One region of the Shewanella sp. GutDb-MelDb genome, then DNA from elsewhere that is predicted to be linked to it. Evidence: predicted binding sites of a transcription regulator. Region 1 holds the regulator's gene; each other region holds the start of a gene.
What was found. Region 1 encodes sigma-54, which starts transcription at its own class of promoters, with help from an activator protein. Its sites were predicted from a motif close to GTTGGCACGNNNNTNGNNT; they were not measured.
Positions count from the first base shown of each region.

Region 1 (4,377 bases):
TGAATCGCGTCACCCTAGCGATTATCGCTTTATTTGGCACCGCACTGATCCTTTATTGGCAAGTGCAGTCTAAAAAAAGCGACCAAACGTTAGACATTGATATAAGCGAACGCCCTAACTACATCATCAATGATATGCGCAGCACTGAATACAATGAAGCGGGTCTCATTAATAGCAAAGTCACCGCCAAGCACATGGAACACTTTGAAGAAGCCAGTATGACTTACTTCACTGACCCGGTTTATTTGATCTATCCCGATGATGGTCAAGCCCAATGGCGTTTAACCGCGGCTAAAGGAACCCATAACAATTTAACCGGTAAGGTCTCATTGGAAAACAATGTTATTATCGATTCTATTAGTCCAGAAGAGCCGATCCAAACATTGTCTACCTCCTATTTAGAGCTTGATCTAGAGACGATGGTTATGACCTCTGATGAAATCATTTACGTCACTGGTAATGAGTTTGTGATTCAGGGAACAGGCCTTTATGCTGATCTTAACGCCCAAAGTGTAAAGTTGATCAGTCAAGTCGAAGGGATCTACGATGTTAAGTAAGCGATTCAAAAAACAAATATACTCACTCATGCTAGCAACCCAATAGCGGAGTAGAAGGAAGTTATGAAATACAATCAATCAATACTTGCAGGTCTGTTGTGTCTGCTTAGCATTAGTAGCTACGCGCAAGTCGATGACTTAAAGCAAGAAGTTAAAATTGCTGCTGCCAGCCAAGAAGCTGATATAAAAAATAATCAGGTGATCTTTTTTGGTCCTGTAGAAGTGACTCAGGGTTCAATTAAAATGAAGGCTGATGAATTACGGGTGTTCTCCAAAGAAGCGAGCTCAGGAAAAATACTCGTGGCTACGGGTAATCCTGCGACATATACCCAAATGATGGAAGATGGCCGCCCGGCGATGGCAAGTGCGAAAGAGATCCGTTATGAGTTGGCAACAAGAACCTTAACCTTGTTAGGTAATGCAACCTTGGAGCAAGAGGGCAGCCAAGTCACGGGTAACCGCATCAAGTACAATATCGGACTACAAAAATTAGTCGCAGAAAGTACAGGTAAAGGTAATGATCGCGTGATCACTATCATTCAGCCTGAAGCTTATCAAGAAGAGACGCCTGAAACCCCAGCCGCACCCATTAAAAAGCAGGAACAGCAATGACCCAAAAAACGCTGACCGTACGCAATTTAGCGAAAAGTTATAAGAGCCGAGCCGTTGTTCAAGATGTGAGTTTAACGGTCAAAACAGGGCAAATTGTTGGGTTATTGGGTCCTAATGGTGCAGGTAAAACCACAACATTTTATATGGTTGTTGGTTTAGTTCAGAGCGACAAGGGTCAGATCTTAATCGATGACGATGATTTAACCTTAGACCCAATGCATCTCCGAGCACGTAAAGGCATTGGCTACTTGCCACAAGAGGCAAGCATCTTTAGAAAGCTCTCAGTGCGTGACAATATCATGGCAGTATTACAGACTCGCAAAGATATCAATAACGAGCAGCGTGAAGAGCAACTTGAACACCTACTCGAAGAGTTTCACATCACCCATATCCGCGATAGCCAAGGCATGGCGTTATCAGGTGGTGAACGCCGCAGAGTTGAAATCGCTCGAGCACTGGCAGCCAACCCAAAGTTTATTCTACTCGATGAACCTTTTGCCGGCGTTGATCCAATATCGGTTATCGATATTAAAAAGATTATTGAACAGTTAAAAAGCCGTGGCTTAGGGGTGTTGATCACAGACCACAATGTGCGTGAAACATTGGACGTTTGTGAACATGCCTATATCGTAAGTCACGGAAATTTGATTGCAGAAGGCACACCTGCCGAGATATTAGATAATCAGCAGGTTCGAGCAGTGTACTTAGGTGAACAATTCAGGCTATAGTTAACCCACAGTATGCGGGTTTAATTGTATAGCATTAGCTAAGTATATGAATACAATCAAAGTGTTGACTCTTTAAGCTCTCTTCGTCAAATCACCGAGCTTCAACGTTTAATTACAGTGTAGGGAATAGCGGTAAGATGAAAGCGTCACTCCAGCTCAAAATGGGTCAGCAGCTAACTATGACTCCACAATTACAGCAGGCTATTCGCCTTTTGCAATTGTCCTCTTTAGAGCTGCAGCAAGAGATCCAGCAAGCATTAGACTCTAATCCACTGCTTGAATTAGATGAAGAGCAATCCGATGGCGAGCCTATCAGCAACGAAGATAGAACCACCAGTGACTCTGACAGCTATTCAGAGTCGGATAGCGACAATGAATACAGCAGTAACACAGATGTTGATCCACAGCAGGATAGCGCTGCGGTAGACACCTCTGATGCATTAACGCAAGATTCAATGCCAGATGAACTCCCAATGGATACTACTTGGGATGAAGTCTATACCGTGTCTTCGAATTCAAGCTCCGGCGGAATGCGCGATGATGATATGCCATTCCAAGGCGAAACCACTGAAGGTTTATACGAACATCTTGAATGGCAGAAAAATCTAACGCCTTTTTCTGATAATGACCTAGCGATTGCCACCGCCATTATTGATGCGGTTGATGAGCGAGGTTACCTTACTCAGAATTGTGAAGATATTCTTGAAGCAATGGGCGATCCAGAGATCGAGATAGACGAAGTGGAAGCCGTACTCAAACGCGTGCAGCATTTCGACCCTATCGGCGTCGCAGCCAGAGATCTCAGTGAATGTCTGCTTATCCAATTAGCTCAATATGCAGAAACAACACCCCATATAGACAATGCTCGCCTGCTCATTAAAGATTACTTAGATTTGATTGCTGGACGTGATTTTAGGCAATTGATGCGTAAGACTAAGCTCAAAGAGGATGACCTGCGTGATGCTATCACGCTTATTCAAACCTTGAACCCAAGACCGGGCCTAGCAGTCACGCGAAGTAAAGACGAATATGTGATCCCCGACGTTTCAGTGACAAAAAAGAAAGGCCGTTGGGTGGTTGAACTCAACCCCGACTACATGCCAAAAATCAACGTCAATCAACACTATGCTTCGATGGCTCGTAGCCAAAAAAATCAAGCAGATGGCCAATTTATTCGTAGTCACTTACAAGAAGCTAAATGGTTTATTAAAAGCATTGAGAGTCGTAATGAGACCCTCCTAAAAGTCTCCAACTGTATTGTGAAGTTCCAACAGGGATTTTTCGAATATGGTGATGAAGCCATGAAACCTATGGTACTCAACGACATTGCTGAAGCCGTAGAGATGCATGAATCCACTATCTCAAGGGTGACCACACAAAAGTATATGCATACCCCTAGAGGTATTTTCGAGTTAAAGTATTTCTTCTCTAGTCATGTCGGAACCGACGACGGTGGAGAGTGCTCATCAACAGCAATTAGAGCGTTTATTAAGAAGTTAGTCGCAGCTGAAAACCAACAGAAACCATTAAGCGATAGCAAAATGGCGCAACTGTTGGCAGAACAGGGGATTAAAGTTGCTCGACGTACCATCGCGAAATACCGCGAAGCAATGATGATCCCGCCCTCAAACCAACGCAAGAGTTTATAACTAAAATTAGACACTTGGAGGAATCTTTCTATGCAAATTAACCTTACTGGGCATCACATTGAAATCACTGCGTCACTGCGCAGTTATGTTGAAGAAAAATTTACAAAGCTTGAACGTCATTTCGATCAGATCAATAATGTGCACGTCATATTGAATGTTGAAAAAATGCAACAGATTGCCGAAGCACGAATTCACCTGAAAAAAGGTGAAGTTTTTGCCACTTCGGAACATGCGGACATGTACGCCGCAATCGACTCCCTGATCGACAAATTAGATCGTCAGGTTATTAAACACAAAGAGAAGCTGACCAAACACTAACGATGGAACTATGTACCATCCTGCAGCCGGAATGCACTACCTGTGCCACTCCGGGCAGTAAGAAAAAAGTACTGGAACTCATCAGCGATATTGCCGCTGCCCAGTACCCTACCCTTTCTTCACAAGAGATTTTCGAAAGCCTGTTGGCTCGCGAAAAAATGGGTAGCACAGGTATAGGCAACGGTATAGCAATCCCTCACGGGAGATTGGCTAATATTGACCATCCATTGGGCATATTAATCAAATGTGAAACACCGATATCTTTTGACTCGATAGATAAGCAACCGGTTGATATATTATTTGCCCTGTTAGTGCCCGCAGATCAATGTGAGCAACATCTCGCGACGCTGTCTTCAATGGCAGAAAAGCTTAACGACAAAGCGATCGTGAAGCAGTTGAGAAAAAGTAAGAGTGAATCTGAGTTATACGACTTAATCACTCAATAGTGAGAGGTTTCTGATCTGTCGAGCTTAGTTTTTACGCATTTTTTGATGTTCAAGAAGTACAAGACAT
Region 1 covers NZ_PJBM01000241.1:9,471-13,847, forward strand. Annotated here, with positions in the region: gene kdsC (3-deoxy-manno-octulosonate-8-phosphatase KdsC) at 1-3, shown strand, start outside; gene lptC (LPS export ABC transporter periplasmic protein LptC) at 1-557, shown strand, start outside; gene lptA (lipopolysaccharide transport periplasmic protein LptA) at 621-1,169, shown strand; gene lptB (LPS export ABC transporter ATP-binding protein) at 1,166-1,897, shown strand; gene CXF82_RS15495 (RNA polymerase factor sigma-54) at 2,035-3,546, shown strand; gene hpf (ribosome hibernation promoting factor) at 3,577-3,864, shown strand; gene ptsN (PTS IIA-like nitrogen regulatory protein PtsN) at 3,867-4,310, shown strand.

Region 2 (4,377 bases), on a different contig from region 1:
GATTAAACTCATGGTTAGACTGCCTATTAGTAATGCAATATTGGCTGCAGAGTATCGTTTTGTTTTGGCGCTTAAAAACATCTTAATATAGCCGATTAAGCTAGGTATTAATCTAGGCATAAAAATCTCATGCTGAAGGCTTTATTAGCAATACGTTGAAGCCGCCCATTTGGATGACTCAATGAGCAGCGATATGAGTCAAATTCAAGGTTTGTTATTTTTGTAAACTTGAACTCGAAATGCATAATGCGAAGCTAGCGTTTTAGTATTGCCTAATATTCAGGGCTGTAATATAAAATCCAGTTAAGCTTTGTGAGATAACCTAAGGCAAAAAATTACAGCGATGCATGGTGTTGCACATCGCTGTAAAAGTGGCTGTTACCGGGAGGTGTTAGTTCATGGTGAGTACTTGTTCCTCGTTATCGGCCATATAACTCCACTCCTGATATTGTGGATTTTGACCTTCATAGAACCAGATAACTGCAATTAATTGACTCTCATGATTAGCAATTTTTAGCTGTTTACTGATCTTACCGTCGCTCAGTGGGCCTCTAAATAGGCAGGAGTCGAAGTTAACTGTATAGCTTCCTGCTTGATTCTGATAATCATCACAGAGTGAAAAATAGCCACGACTTTGATTACTTTTATCTACGTTGATGGTTAGCATATAAGCAGCCTGCATTACGTTGTCGGCATCGACTACTAAGTCATCTAGTGACGTTGGATCTGGTGCTGGTTCTGGATCTGGTGTCACCGGTGGCGTTATTGGTGTTGGCGTCACCGCCACAGGTGCAGGTGTTGGGCTATCACCATCACCGCCGCCGCCACCGCATGCAGTAAGAGTAATAAAGGAGAATGCGACTAGACTGCTTGGCATTGAGATAAATTTTATAAGTTGAGTTTTCATGACATTCTCCATTAATCGTTAAAGATCAGTGCTTGATTAGCATTTTCATACCAAGTTGGATTGGTGGTACCCGTGTTGTCGGCGGCAAAATCAACAAACTCGGTATAAGCGTTGTCTAAGCGTTGATTTTCTTTTGGGTGCTTCCAGGTGACAGGTATTTCAATTGCCCAAGCCATGCCATTTTTATTCTGGAAGTATTGACCAGCGCTAGGGTCGGAAGCATCTTCTCTGTAACCAAAGTAATTGCTGGAGAACTTATCTGTAGGGGCTTGGTTTTTCAGATGAACTTCCAGTTGACGACCAGGGTTTGCTCCCACTGCATTTTTAGCCGCAGAGCCATGATCGGTATTTGGCGTGGCAAAGATGAATGGGTCATAAGGGAATGCTGGAATGACACTCTCAGACACAGGGCTGTCAAATGGGATATCAAGTGACCATGTGGTTCTGAAAGCACTCTCACAGCCTGTTTCGGTGCGTAGAAATTCGCAGCCTTGTTCAAGCGTGACGTAATCAGATAAATCTTGAGTGAAGATAAAAACTGCGTTGGTTTGCCCGGTCTCTAACGGCGAACTATCTTGTGCAATGTCATCAATAGTCCAATTAATTAAAGACTCTTTAATTTTATTGCGACCAACGCCAGGCAGATGCACACCAAATCCATTGTGGTAAGCGGCTCCCATTGCAGCCAGTTGCGCTTTGAAGCCGATACGTCGCACTTTATTGTCTTTAACATATTCAATAATACGCAGCTGTACCACTACGTCATTCATATCGAAGTCACCTTGATCTGGGTACAGATCCTCATAAGCGAGGGTGGTATAAGTTGACGATGAAGGGTAGTAGTTGATGGTAACGCCTGTTTCAGTGAGAGTAACGGCGTAGTCTTCAACTTCGCCATCTCCGACTCCGCCTGTTGCAGTGATATCTTGTTGGGTACTTAAACGAAAACGTGCCCAAGTGGGTCCCTCTTTAGCCCAAGTGGGTACTTCAATACTGATAGTATTGATACCGTTATCGAGCGGTTCGCCCAAAATGATCTGTTCTTCTAAATCAAAAGCGCCATTTTGGTTCCAGTCAAACCAAGCGTTGAGGTAACCGTCTCCACCTTTTGCTGTAACCAATAATATGGCGCTTTCACCAAGCTCAAAACCTGTTGGCATTGAAACGCCGTCCTCATCATCAGAGCTGTCGCTGGCATCATCAGATAAAGGGGAGACATATCCGTCGGATTCATTATCCACTGAGGCACCGAGGTATAGGCTGTCTGACATTGCGTGTCGGGCACCATTTGATGCCAGCAGTGTCCCGTATGAATCAGGTGCATCCCCAAAATCGACTGATTCGCCAACGGTAACTTCGGCTAAAGCACATCGTGCGCCATCATTACTAGAAGAGGCGGGTCCATAAGCAAATAGCACAGCACTAGGAGATGCTTCTTCTACGTTAACTTTGTAGATATTACCGTTGCTGTTATTACTGACATATAAGTTGCCATCAGGATCAAAAAATTGTGCGCCAAATATAAAGTTACCTGAATTAGAGGTGATGACTGGGCCTAAATCGGTAGCTTCTGCGGTAGTCGTATCGATGCGAAGTAGCTTACCCGTAGAGCCATTGCTAATACTGTAGGCGTAGCCATCAGTAGGGTGAAAGGCTAAATCGGTAATATTATAATTGGCAAAATTCTTACTGCCGGGAATGATTGTCATGTTGTAACTGGCAGGGTTATCGAGTGGGATTTTAAACATCCCTTTACCTTTACGGTATCCATACCAAATGTTTTCAGTCACCGCAACGTCACCAACATAAAAATTACCTGCCGCTGCGGCGGATGCATCTTTAATAACATTAAGAGCAGCAATTTGATAATCATCGCCAGCTCGGCCCAGTGTCGCATTTGAATAATCCCAACCGTAAATATAGTTATCATGATAGTTAAAACCGACACCGTTGTAGCCGCTACCTGTGCCCATATCGTCTGACAATACGGTGTAGCTACCCGTGGCTAAGTTTACGCCGTAGCTTTTTGGAGTATTTGATTGTTTTTGAATGACAAAAGCTTCTGTTGGACAAGCGCTAAATGGCTCAGACGCATTAACATTCGCTGATATAAGAAGGCTCAGAATTAAAGGTGAACTGCAGCTAGATGAAATAGATTTGGATATTTTCATAATGCTTCTCTCGCTGTAACGTTATCAAAGTAAATTGAATAGAGCATAAGCCGTGCCAATAATTAAAATCATTATTTATCAACATTTTATGTGTTTTTGGTTTTGTTTTAAGAACTCTTATTCGCATTTTGCAAATAGAGATGACAGCTACGGGTGGGATAAAAGGGGCTAATATCTACGGATTCATGTGAATAATGGTCGAAGAGAGGGCGTATATTTTTCATACTACTTGGCTTAACTCTATATCAATGCTAAGTTTTATCGGTACGTAACATTTTATTAACTATTGTTTAGGTGGTAGTAAATTTATGTCGAAATTGCGCATAGGGATTGTGTGCCACCCCAGCATCGGTGGCTCAGGTTTAGTTGCAACGGAATTGGGTCTTGGCTTGGCAAAGCTTGGCCATGAAGTTCATTTTATTTCCAGTGTCAGACCATTCAAGCTGATTGAAGATTCTCAACGATTGTTTTTTCATTCTGTCGAAGCTATTAACTATCCGCTTTTTTCTGATCCTTTATATACCTTTGCTTTAACTGCAAAAATAGTCGAAGTTGCAGAGCAATATCAACTGGATGTTGTTCATGCTCACTACTCAATCCCGCATTCGTTATGTGCGTATCTCGCCTGTGAGATAAGTACCCACAAATTTTCTACCGTCACCACTATTCACGGCACCGATGTCACTATTGTTGGTCAAGACAAACCACTTTACCCGTTGAATAAATTTAGTATTCATAAAAGCACTAAAGTGACCACGGTTTCAGTTTATCAACGAAACTATATTTATAGCCATTTTGAAAAAGACAAAACAATAGAAGTGATTCATAACTTCATTGATCTAGCCGTTTTCACCCCAACAAGTGCCGACATTAATATCCGCCGACAAATGGCAATGGATGACGAAAAAGTGGTGATGCATGTCTCTAATTTTAGGGCGCTTAAAAATACCGATACCGTCGTTAGGGCATTTTACTTGCTACTTAGAAAGGTAAATGCTCGTTTAGTCCTACTTGGAAGCGGGCCTTATATCGATAAGATTAAAGAGCAGTGTGAAAAACTAGATATTTTGCAGCACGTCACCTTCATGGGATCGGTTACGCATGTGGAGTCATTTCTCCCTAATGCTGATTGCATGATCCAACCAAGCTATAGAGAGTCATTTAGCATGGTATTACTTGAAGCGATGGCCTGTGAAGTACCAACCGTCAGCAGCAATGTTGATGGGGTCCCGGAAGTCGTAGAGGAAGGCGTCAGCGGCTTTATGTTTGATCCGGATGATGCATTAGGGATGGCGAAAG
Region 2 covers NZ_PJBM01000124.1:13,266-17,642, forward strand. Annotated here, with positions in the region: gene CXF82_RS03360 (CIA30 family protein) at 1-120, opposite strand, end outside; gene CXF82_RS03365 (hypothetical protein) at 392-907, opposite strand; gene CXF82_RS03370 (LruC domain-containing protein) at 919-3,078, opposite strand; gene bshA (N-acetyl-alpha-D-glucosaminyl L-malate synthase BshA) at 3,387-4,377, shown strand, end outside.
Region 2: the regulator sigma-54 is predicted to act here: its motif matches at 3,120-3,138, upstream of CXF82_RS03370 (LruC domain-containing protein).

Region 3 (4,377 bases), on a different contig from region 1:
AGACAGCACTGCCACATCGACATTGTCTAACTGTGAAATGGTTTTTGCTAGCAGCGCATCACTTTCTACTTTCGAGTAACTCTCTTCAAAATCCAAACGCAGCAATTGCTGATTGCGCGACATCACTCGTAGTTTAGTGATCGTCGGCTTGCCAGCAACTCGATGCCAATTAGGCTCAACGCCGAATGCTTGCACACCAATGGTCAATGCGTCAGCCGTTTCATCAACACCGACGATGCCAGCAAGACTCGCTGCGCCGCCTAGCGTGGCAATGTTAATCGCCACATTCGCCGCGCCGCCAGGTCGATCTTCAATCTGTTCGACTTTAACAACGGGGACGGGTGCTTCAGGAGAGATACGCGCAGTCGTGCCCGCCCAGTAGCGATCTAACATTACATCACCAACGACGAGTACCTTGGCGTTTTCAAATGCTGGCAGAGAAATCTTCATAATGGCCGTGTGTTTTGCAAATTTACTGATGATTGTACCTAATTTTTAATGATTTTGAGTGAGTTTGAGTGAGTTTGCGTTAGAATAATGAGTAATTTTTCAATGTATTCGAGTTTTCCGTGGTAGAAAAAGCCCAGTTGTCATCTCATCTTTATCATCCTAAGTACTGGCCCCTGTGGCTAGGCGTTGCGATGATGCGCTTAACACAAGTGTTGCCATTACCTCTCCAAATGAGGATTGGCGCGGCTATTGGCAGAATTGCCATGAAGTTTGCCCGCAAACGGGTTAACACTGCCAAGCGTAATTTGCAGCTGTGCTTTCCTGATATGGGCGAAGCAGAACAGCAAACGCTATTACGCGAAAACTTTGAACAAACAGGCAAAGCTATCTTCGATACCATCAATGCATGGTGGTGGTCGGATGAAAAAATTCAACAACATATGAGTATTAAAGGTCAAGAGCATGTCGAGCAAACCCTGAACAGTGGCCAAGGGGTCATACTGTACGCCGTTCACTGCCTGCCTTTAGAGATGGGTGCTCGTATCTTTGGCCAGTTCCAGCCAGGAGTGGGCGTTTACCGACCGCATAATAATGCCGTAATTGAGTATCTGCAGGTCAAAGGTCGATTACGATCTAATAAAGCGCTGGTGCCAAAAAGAGATTTACGCCAAATGGTGCGTAGCTTAAGAGCCCCCAACGTCATTTGGTACACTGCCGATCAAGATTTTGGCCGTTCGAGTGCCACATTCATCCCTTTTTTCGCGGTTAAAGAAGCCGCCACCATTACCGGTGCCACCACACTGGCAAGGCTGGGTAAAGCCAAGGTTCTGCCCTTTTTTGTTGAACGAAACAGTACCGACACAGGCTATAACATCGAAGTCCAAGCGCCGTTAGAAGACTTTCCAGGCGAAAATGAGATTGAAGATGCCAAGCGGGGTAATCGAATTATTGAAGACATTATTTGCCGTAATAAAGGTCAATATATGTGGCTGCATCGACGTTTTAAGACCCGCCCAAAACCTGAAGACCCGTCCTTATATAAATAACCCCCTAGCCCTTTGCAGCATTTGCAAAGGGCTTTGTTTAGCTCACTTTCGTTCAACAAGTAGCCCTTTCTACATTCTCATACTCCAATGTCCTCATGCTTAGCCATACTCGACATTCTCAGCCCGATAAGTATTTATTTCCACACGATTTCCTACGTCGATTACTTTTCGAACGCCACGCTAATGTCAAAAAGACAGCTAGGTGTCATAAGGACACTTAAAGCGCTGTCTTTGTGACATCGCCACTATAAATAAAACAATAATATCCTTTTAAAACAGCAGCTTCAACTATTGGCATGCTATCTGCTATAGCAAGCTACGCCTGAATAATAATACCGTTGCGCTAAGAGGACTTATGAGCAAACAAAGACTAACGGCAATTGCACTACTACTGGTGCTAATTGCTTCATTTACTGTACTACTGAGTATTGGTAGTGAAATCTATCGAGAAAAGCCGCCAATACCAACAGCTTTTGTTGATAGCCAAGGACAAACACTATTTAGTCAAAATGACATCGAACAAGGACAATTGGTTTGGCGCTCTATGGGGGGGCATCAACTGGGTTCTATATGGGGACATGGTTCATATGTTGCTCCAGACTGGACTGCAGACTGGTTACATAAAGAAGCTCAGGCTTGGCTAGATATCACCGCAAAGCAACGTTTCAAGATCCCGTTTACGCAACTAAACACCCAGCAACAAGCAGGACTTGAGCAAGGCTTGCGCGAAGATATTCGCCGTAATACGGTTGTTGAGCAAGCTAATGGTGATACCTATATCACTCTTTCAGACACGCGTATTGCAGCCATTAAACAGGTAGAGCAACATTATTTAGCGCTATTTGGTGATGACCCAGAGTTATCATCTCTTAGAGAACAATATGCAATGAAAGAGGGTACCGTTCCGAGCTTAGATCGCCGTGAAAAGCTCAATGGTTTTCTATTTTGGGGCGCTTGGGCTGCAATAACAGAACGTCCAGATGCCGATTATACCTACACCAATAACTGGCCATTCGATCCACAAATTGGTAATACGCCAACGTCAGACAACGTGGTTTGGTCAATCTTAAGTTTTGTGACTCTTATTGCGGGTATCGGTGCATTAGTCTGGCATCACGCGAGCTGTAAACATGACAGTTTGCCAAAGCCTGCCGAACAAGACCCACTCTTCTTCACTAAACCCACTAAATCACAACGCGCTGTAGGGAAGTACTTCGTTACTGCGATAGGCTTGTTTCTATTGCAAATATTACTCGGAGGGATCACCGCACACTACGCGGTTGAAGGGCAAAATTTTTACGGTATTCCACTGTCAGAAATTCTCCCTTACTCCGTCACGCGTACTTGGCATACACAACTTGCCGTATTCTGGATTGCAACGGTTTGGTTAGGTACAGGTCTTTATATTGCCCCTGCATTATCGGGCTATGAACCTAAGTTCCAACGCATCGGTGTAAACGTACTTTGGGTTGCACTTCTGGTGGTTGTGCTCGGCTCTATGGCAGGGGAATGGATTGGTGTTCAGCAGTATTTTGACCTAGACATGAATTTCTTATTCGGTCATCAAGGTTATGAATATATCGATTTAGGCCGAGTGTGGCAGATATTACTGCTGGTAGGATTATTGATCTGGCTTGCCCTTGTGACAGCAGCAATGCGTCCCGCGTTAAAAGTTAAAGGCGAGATGCGCCCGGTTATTTGGGTACTGTACGCCTCGTGTGTAGCGATTGGTTTATTCTATGGTGCTGGCCTATTTATGGGTAAGCATACCAACCTTGCGATTGCTGAATACTGGCGCTGGTGGGTGGTTCACTTATGGGTAGAGGGGTTCTTCGAAACCTTCGCTACCTCTGTTGTCGCCTTAATGCTTGTGCGCCTTGGACTTATCCGTGCTCGCAGCGCAAATGCAGCGGTACTCTTCACCACGGTTATTTTCTTAACCGGTGGTTTAATCGGCACCTTGCATCACTTGTACTTTACCGGTACGCCAACCTCAGTGATTGCATGGGGCGCGATTTTCTCGGCTCTAGAAGTGGTACCACTGGCACTGATTGGTTTTGAAGCGGTTGAAAGTTATCGCTTACGTGCAGCAAGCCCTTGGATGATCCGTTACAAGTGGGCGATTATGTTTTTCGTGGCCACCGCATTTTGGAACTTAGTCGGCGCTGGGATCTTGGGTTTCCTCATCAACCCACCTATCGCGTTGTACTTTATCCAAGGTCTAAATACTACCGCAACTCACGCCCACGCAGCGTTCATGGGGGTATATGGAATGCTAGGTATGGGACTGATGTTATTCTGCTTACGTGGATTAACAGGACAAATGCAGTGGAATGAGAAGCTTCTAAAAGGCGCCTTCTGGACCATGAATATTGGCTTAGCCGCCATGGTATTTATGTCTCTACTGCCCGTTGGCATAGTGCAGTTCTTTGCCGTTATCGACAATGGTTACTGGTTTGCTCGTTCACCAGAAGTGATCCATAGTCCACTGGTTGAAACACTGGTTTGGATGCGTATGCCTGGTGATATTCTATTTGGCTTTGGTGGCTTATTTATGGGCTACTTCTTCTTTGATATTATCAAAAAAGCCATTGTTAAGAAGAAAACAGCGAGCGCACTAGATGACAGTCAAGCATCAGCTAACGCTTAACAACGTTAAATGATACAGACTCAAGGGCGCTATTTGAAGCGCCCTTTTCTTTATCTAATACACGGTACATTTGACACTGTTCATCATTCGCATTAATGTCAAAAAGACAAACACCTCCCATCGCTCAGTCAGTATGAGTTTTGTTGTAATACTTTATGGAAATTCTCTATGTCTTTAAGCCAAACTGATCTTACCCGCATCGCCTTAGATATTACTGCTGGGCTTTCTGAT
Region 3 covers NZ_PJBM01000259.1:4,931-9,307, forward strand. Annotated here, with positions in the region: gene hldE (bifunctional D-glycero-beta-D-manno-heptose-7-phosphate kinase/D-glycero-beta-D-manno-heptose 1-phosphate adenylyltransferase HldE) at 1-450, opposite strand, end outside; gene CXF82_RS18845 (LpxL/LpxP family Kdo(2)-lipid IV(A) lauroyl/palmitoleoyl acyltransferase) at 570-1,496, shown strand; gene CXF82_RS18850 (nitric-oxide reductase large subunit) at 1,852-4,146, shown strand; gene norR (nitric oxide reductase transcriptional regulator NorR) at 4,315-4,377, shown strand, end outside.
Region 3: the regulator sigma-54 is predicted to act here: its motif matches at 1,787-1,805, upstream of CXF82_RS18850 (nitric-oxide reductase large subunit).

Region 4 (4,377 bases), on a different contig from region 1:
TGATGATCATGGGCCCAAGTGGCAGTGGTAAAGAGGTCTTGGCGCGTTATATTCATCAGCACAGCAATCGCTCTACAGGGGCTTTTGTCGCGATAAACTGCGCCGCAATTCCTGAGAACATGCTTGAAGCAACGCTTTTTGGCTATGAAAAAGGCGCGTTTACGGGGGCTTATCAAGCCTGCCCAGGTAAATTTGAGCAAGCACAAGGCGGCACGCTACTGCTTGATGAAATATCAGAGATGGAAGTGGGCTTGCAAGCTAAGTTACTGCGAGTGCTGCAAGAGCGTGAAGTGGAGCGACTCGGTGGCCGTAAGACCATTAAGCTAGACGTACGAGTATTGGCGACCTCAAACCGTGATTTAAAAGCGTTGGCGGCATCGGGAGAGTTTAGAGAAGATCTTTATTATCGGATCAATGTCTTTCCGCTAACTTGGCCAGCGCTAAATCAACGTCCCGCGGATATTTTACCCTTAGCAAGACACCTTATTAATCGTCACTCTTTAGCGATGAATAAAACCGAAGTACCGGTATTGGCTGAATGTGCGTCGCGGAGGTTGTTAACTCATCGTTGGCCTGGCAATGTGCGCGAACTCGACAATGTGGTACAACGTGCGCTGATTTTAAATATTTCTAACGAAATAACCCTCGCTGATATTATTATCGATAATTGCGATATTTCACTTAACGCAGAGTCATTTCCTGTCGAAGAGGAAAAGCCCACTGAGCTTGACGGTTTAGGGACTGAACTTAAAGCACAGGAACATGTGATAATTCTAGAAACCTTGACTCAGTGTAATGGCAGCCGTAAAGCCGTCGCCGAAAAACTGGGGATCAGTGCTCGAACTTTACGTTATAAAATGGCCAAAATGCGCGACTCCGGGATTCAAATACCGGCTTAATAGCGGGTTCAAGCAGAGACGGTGAGAATCGGTTAAGAGCTGGTTAAGAGCCGGATAGAAGCCGGTTAAAGCTGAGACGATGAGAATCGGTTAAGAGCCGGTTAAAAGCCGGATAGGGCTGAGACGGTTCAAGCTGAGACGATGAAAATCGGTTAAGAGCAGATTTAAAGCCGGATAGGGCTGAGACGATACAAGCTGAGACGGTGAAAATCGGTTAAAAGCCGGTTAAAAGCCGGTTAAAAGCCGGTTAAAAGCCGGATAGGGCTGAGACGGTTCAAGCTGAGACGATGAAAATCGGTTAAGAGCCGATTTAAAGTCGGGTAGTGCTGAGATGGTTCGAGCTGAGACGATTTAAGCAGAGATGAAGAACTTTGTTGGATACCTAGAGGTATTTCGTTTGAATCTTGGCTGCTTTTTGTTTTAAGCTTTTCCTGCTTTTCCCGTAAGCGAAGCGTCCGTCTTTGCTTGTCCCGTCTTAGCTCTATCCGTTTTTCACCGTTAATTTAAATTCTGGCACGATTACTGCTTTATCTAGTTCAATATAAGTTTTTCGTCAAGAAAACGACATTGGGAGATAGTAATGCAAATCGGCGCTAATTCTTTACTGCAAGAGATGCAGTCACTTAACGGCCAAATTGGCTCACCTGGGATCCAAACAGGTATTGCTCGCCAAGTGAATAACACTTCTGGCGCTGATTTTGGGCAACTTCTTTCTCAAGCTGTTGGAAATGTGAGCGAACTTCAATCGAATGCAGGTAATTTGGCCACTCGCCTTGATATGGGCGACACCACAGTGACATTATCTGATACCGTGATTGCGCGTGAGAAATCTAGCGTTGCTTTTGAGGCAACAGTGCAAGTAAGAAATAAGCTGGTACAAGCTTATAAAGACATTATGAGTATGCCTGTTTAGGCCTAAACTAACAGCAGGTAGCAATTGTGAGTACAGAAATGGTCGTAGGAACAGGTTCAAATGTCGCAACCAGTGGACAATCAGGTGGCGTTCAAGAGGAACATAAATCTGGTGTGATGGGCTCTATTGGTAATATCGATATGTTACGCCAAGTGACCATGATCTTGGCATTAGCGATCTGTTTGGCATTGGCTGTTTTTGTGATGATTTGGGCGCAAGAGCCTGAATATCGTCCTTTGGGGCAAATGAATACCCAGGAGATGGTACAAGTACTCGATGAACTTGATAAGAATAAAATCCCATACCAGATCCAAGGTGATGTGGTTAAGATCCCAGAAGACAAATATCAAGATGTGAAGATGATGCTAAGCCGCGCAGGTTTAGATCAAGCCGCTACAAATGACGACTATTTAAGTAAAGACAGTGGGTTTGGCGTGAGCCAGCGAATGGAACAAGCCCGCCTTAAACATAGCCAAGAACAAAACCTTGCAAGAACCATCGAAGAGTTAAAAAGTGTTAGCCGCGCTAAAGTTATCTTAGCCTTACCAAAAGAAAACGTATTTGCTCGCAATCGCTCAAAGCCGAGTGCGACAGTGGTAGTGAGTACCCGACGTGGCGGCCTTGGCCAAGAAGAGGTCGACTCTATTGTCGATATTGTGGCGTCAGCGGTACACAACTTAGAACCGAATAAAGTCACTGTGACAGACGCAAACGGTCGCTTGCTTAATTCCGGCAGTCAAGATGGCGTTTCGGCTATTGCGCGCCGCGAGCTCGAAATTGTTCAGCAAAAAGAGTCTGAGTATCGTAACAAGGTTGAGTCTATTTTGATGCCAATCTTGGGGCCTGAGAACTTTACTTCTCAAGTGGACGTTAGCATGGACTTTACCGCCGTAGAACAAACCGCTAAGCGCTACAACCCCGATTTACCCGCACTGCGCAGTGAAATGGTGGTGGAAAATAATTCAAATGGCAACACCAGTGGCGGTATTCCAGGGGCGCTGTCTAACCAACCGCCAATGAACGCGGATATCCCACAAGAAGTTGCTAGCGAATCGACCTCGGTTAGATCAGGTAGTAACCATAAAGAAGCCACCAGAAACTATGAACTCAATGAAACGATAAGCCATACCCGCCAACAAGTAGGCACGTTAAGACGTGTGAGTGTGTCGGTTGCCGTTGATTTTAAAAACGCCCCAGTTGCCGAAGACGGCAGTGTGACCAGAGTGCCACGCACCGAGCAAGAATTGGCTAACATTCGTCGCTTGCTTGAAGGTGCTGTAGGGTTTAATACTCAACGTGGCGATATGATTGAAGTGGTTACCGTACCGTTTATGGACCAACTCATTGAAGATGCTCCAGCAGTTGAAGTTTGGGAACAACCTTGGTTCTGGCGTGGAGTGAAGTTGGGCTTGGGTACTTTAGTTGCGCTGGTTATTGTGGTGTTTGTTATCAGCCCGATGCTTAAACGTATTGTTTACCCTGATAGCGCCAAAATGCTTGACGAGCCAAAGGTGGGTGATGAGCTTGCTGAGATTGAAGATCAGTATGCCGCAGACACATTAGGCATGCTCGAGCGACCCGAAGCTGAATACAGTTATGCCGATGATGGGTCGATTTTAATCCCCGATCTGCATAAAGATGATGACATGATTAAAGCCATCCGCGCCATTGTCGCGAATGAACCTGAACTATCGACTCAAGTCGTGAAAAATTGGTTATTAGAAGATGACAAATAATATTGGTGTAGAGGGCAAAACCGTTGCGCCTGCTGCAGGTTTTAAAGCTCAAGATTTAACGGGTGTTGAAAAAACGGCCATATTGCTCCTGAGCCTAAGTGAAAGTGATGCAGCTTCTATTTTGAAACACCTTGAGCCTAAGCAGGTACAAAAGGTGGGTATGGCAATGGCAGCCATGCAAGATTTTGGACAAGAGAAAGTCATTGGCGTGCATAAGCTATTCTTGGATGACATCCAAAAGTACTCCTCTATCGGTTTTAACAGTGAAGAGTTTGTGCGTAAGGCGCTTACTGCTGCGCTTGGCGAAGATAAAGCCGGCAATCTTATCGAACAGATTATTATGGGCAGTGGGGCTAAAGGTCTCGATTCACTTAAGTGGATGGACGCGCGTCAAGTCGCGACCATTATCCAAAATGAGCATCCACAAATTCAAACGATTGTGTTGTCTTATCTTGAGCCCGACCAAGCGGCAGAAATTTTTGCCCAGTTCCCAGAAAATACTCGTTTAGACTTAATGATGCGTATTGCCAACCTCGAAGAGGTGCAACCTGCCGCGCTGCAAGAGCTTAACGATATTATGGAGAAACAGTTTGCTGGCCAAGGTGGCGCACAAGCCGCCAAGATGGGTGGCCTGAAAGCGGCTGCTAACATTATGAACTACCTCGATACTGGCGTTGAAAGTCACTTGATGGAAACCATGCGCGAGTCTGATGAAGAGATGGCACAGCAGATCCAAGACTTAATGTTTGTCTTTGAAAACCTTAGCGATGTGGACGATATGGGCATTCAGGTATTGCTTAGAGAAGTGCAGCAAGATGTGTTGATGAAG
Region 4 covers NZ_PJBM01000233.1:24,006-28,382, forward strand. Annotated here, with positions in the region: gene CXF82_RS14175 (sigma-54-dependent transcriptional regulator) at 1-899, shown strand, start outside; gene fliE (flagellar hook-basal body complex protein FliE) at 1,480-1,812, shown strand; gene fliF (flagellar basal-body MS-ring/collar protein FliF) at 1,851-3,548, shown strand; gene fliG (flagellar motor switch protein FliG) at 3,538-4,377, shown strand, end outside.
Region 4: the regulator sigma-54 is predicted to act here: its motif matches at 1,409-1,427, upstream of fliE (flagellar hook-basal body complex protein FliE).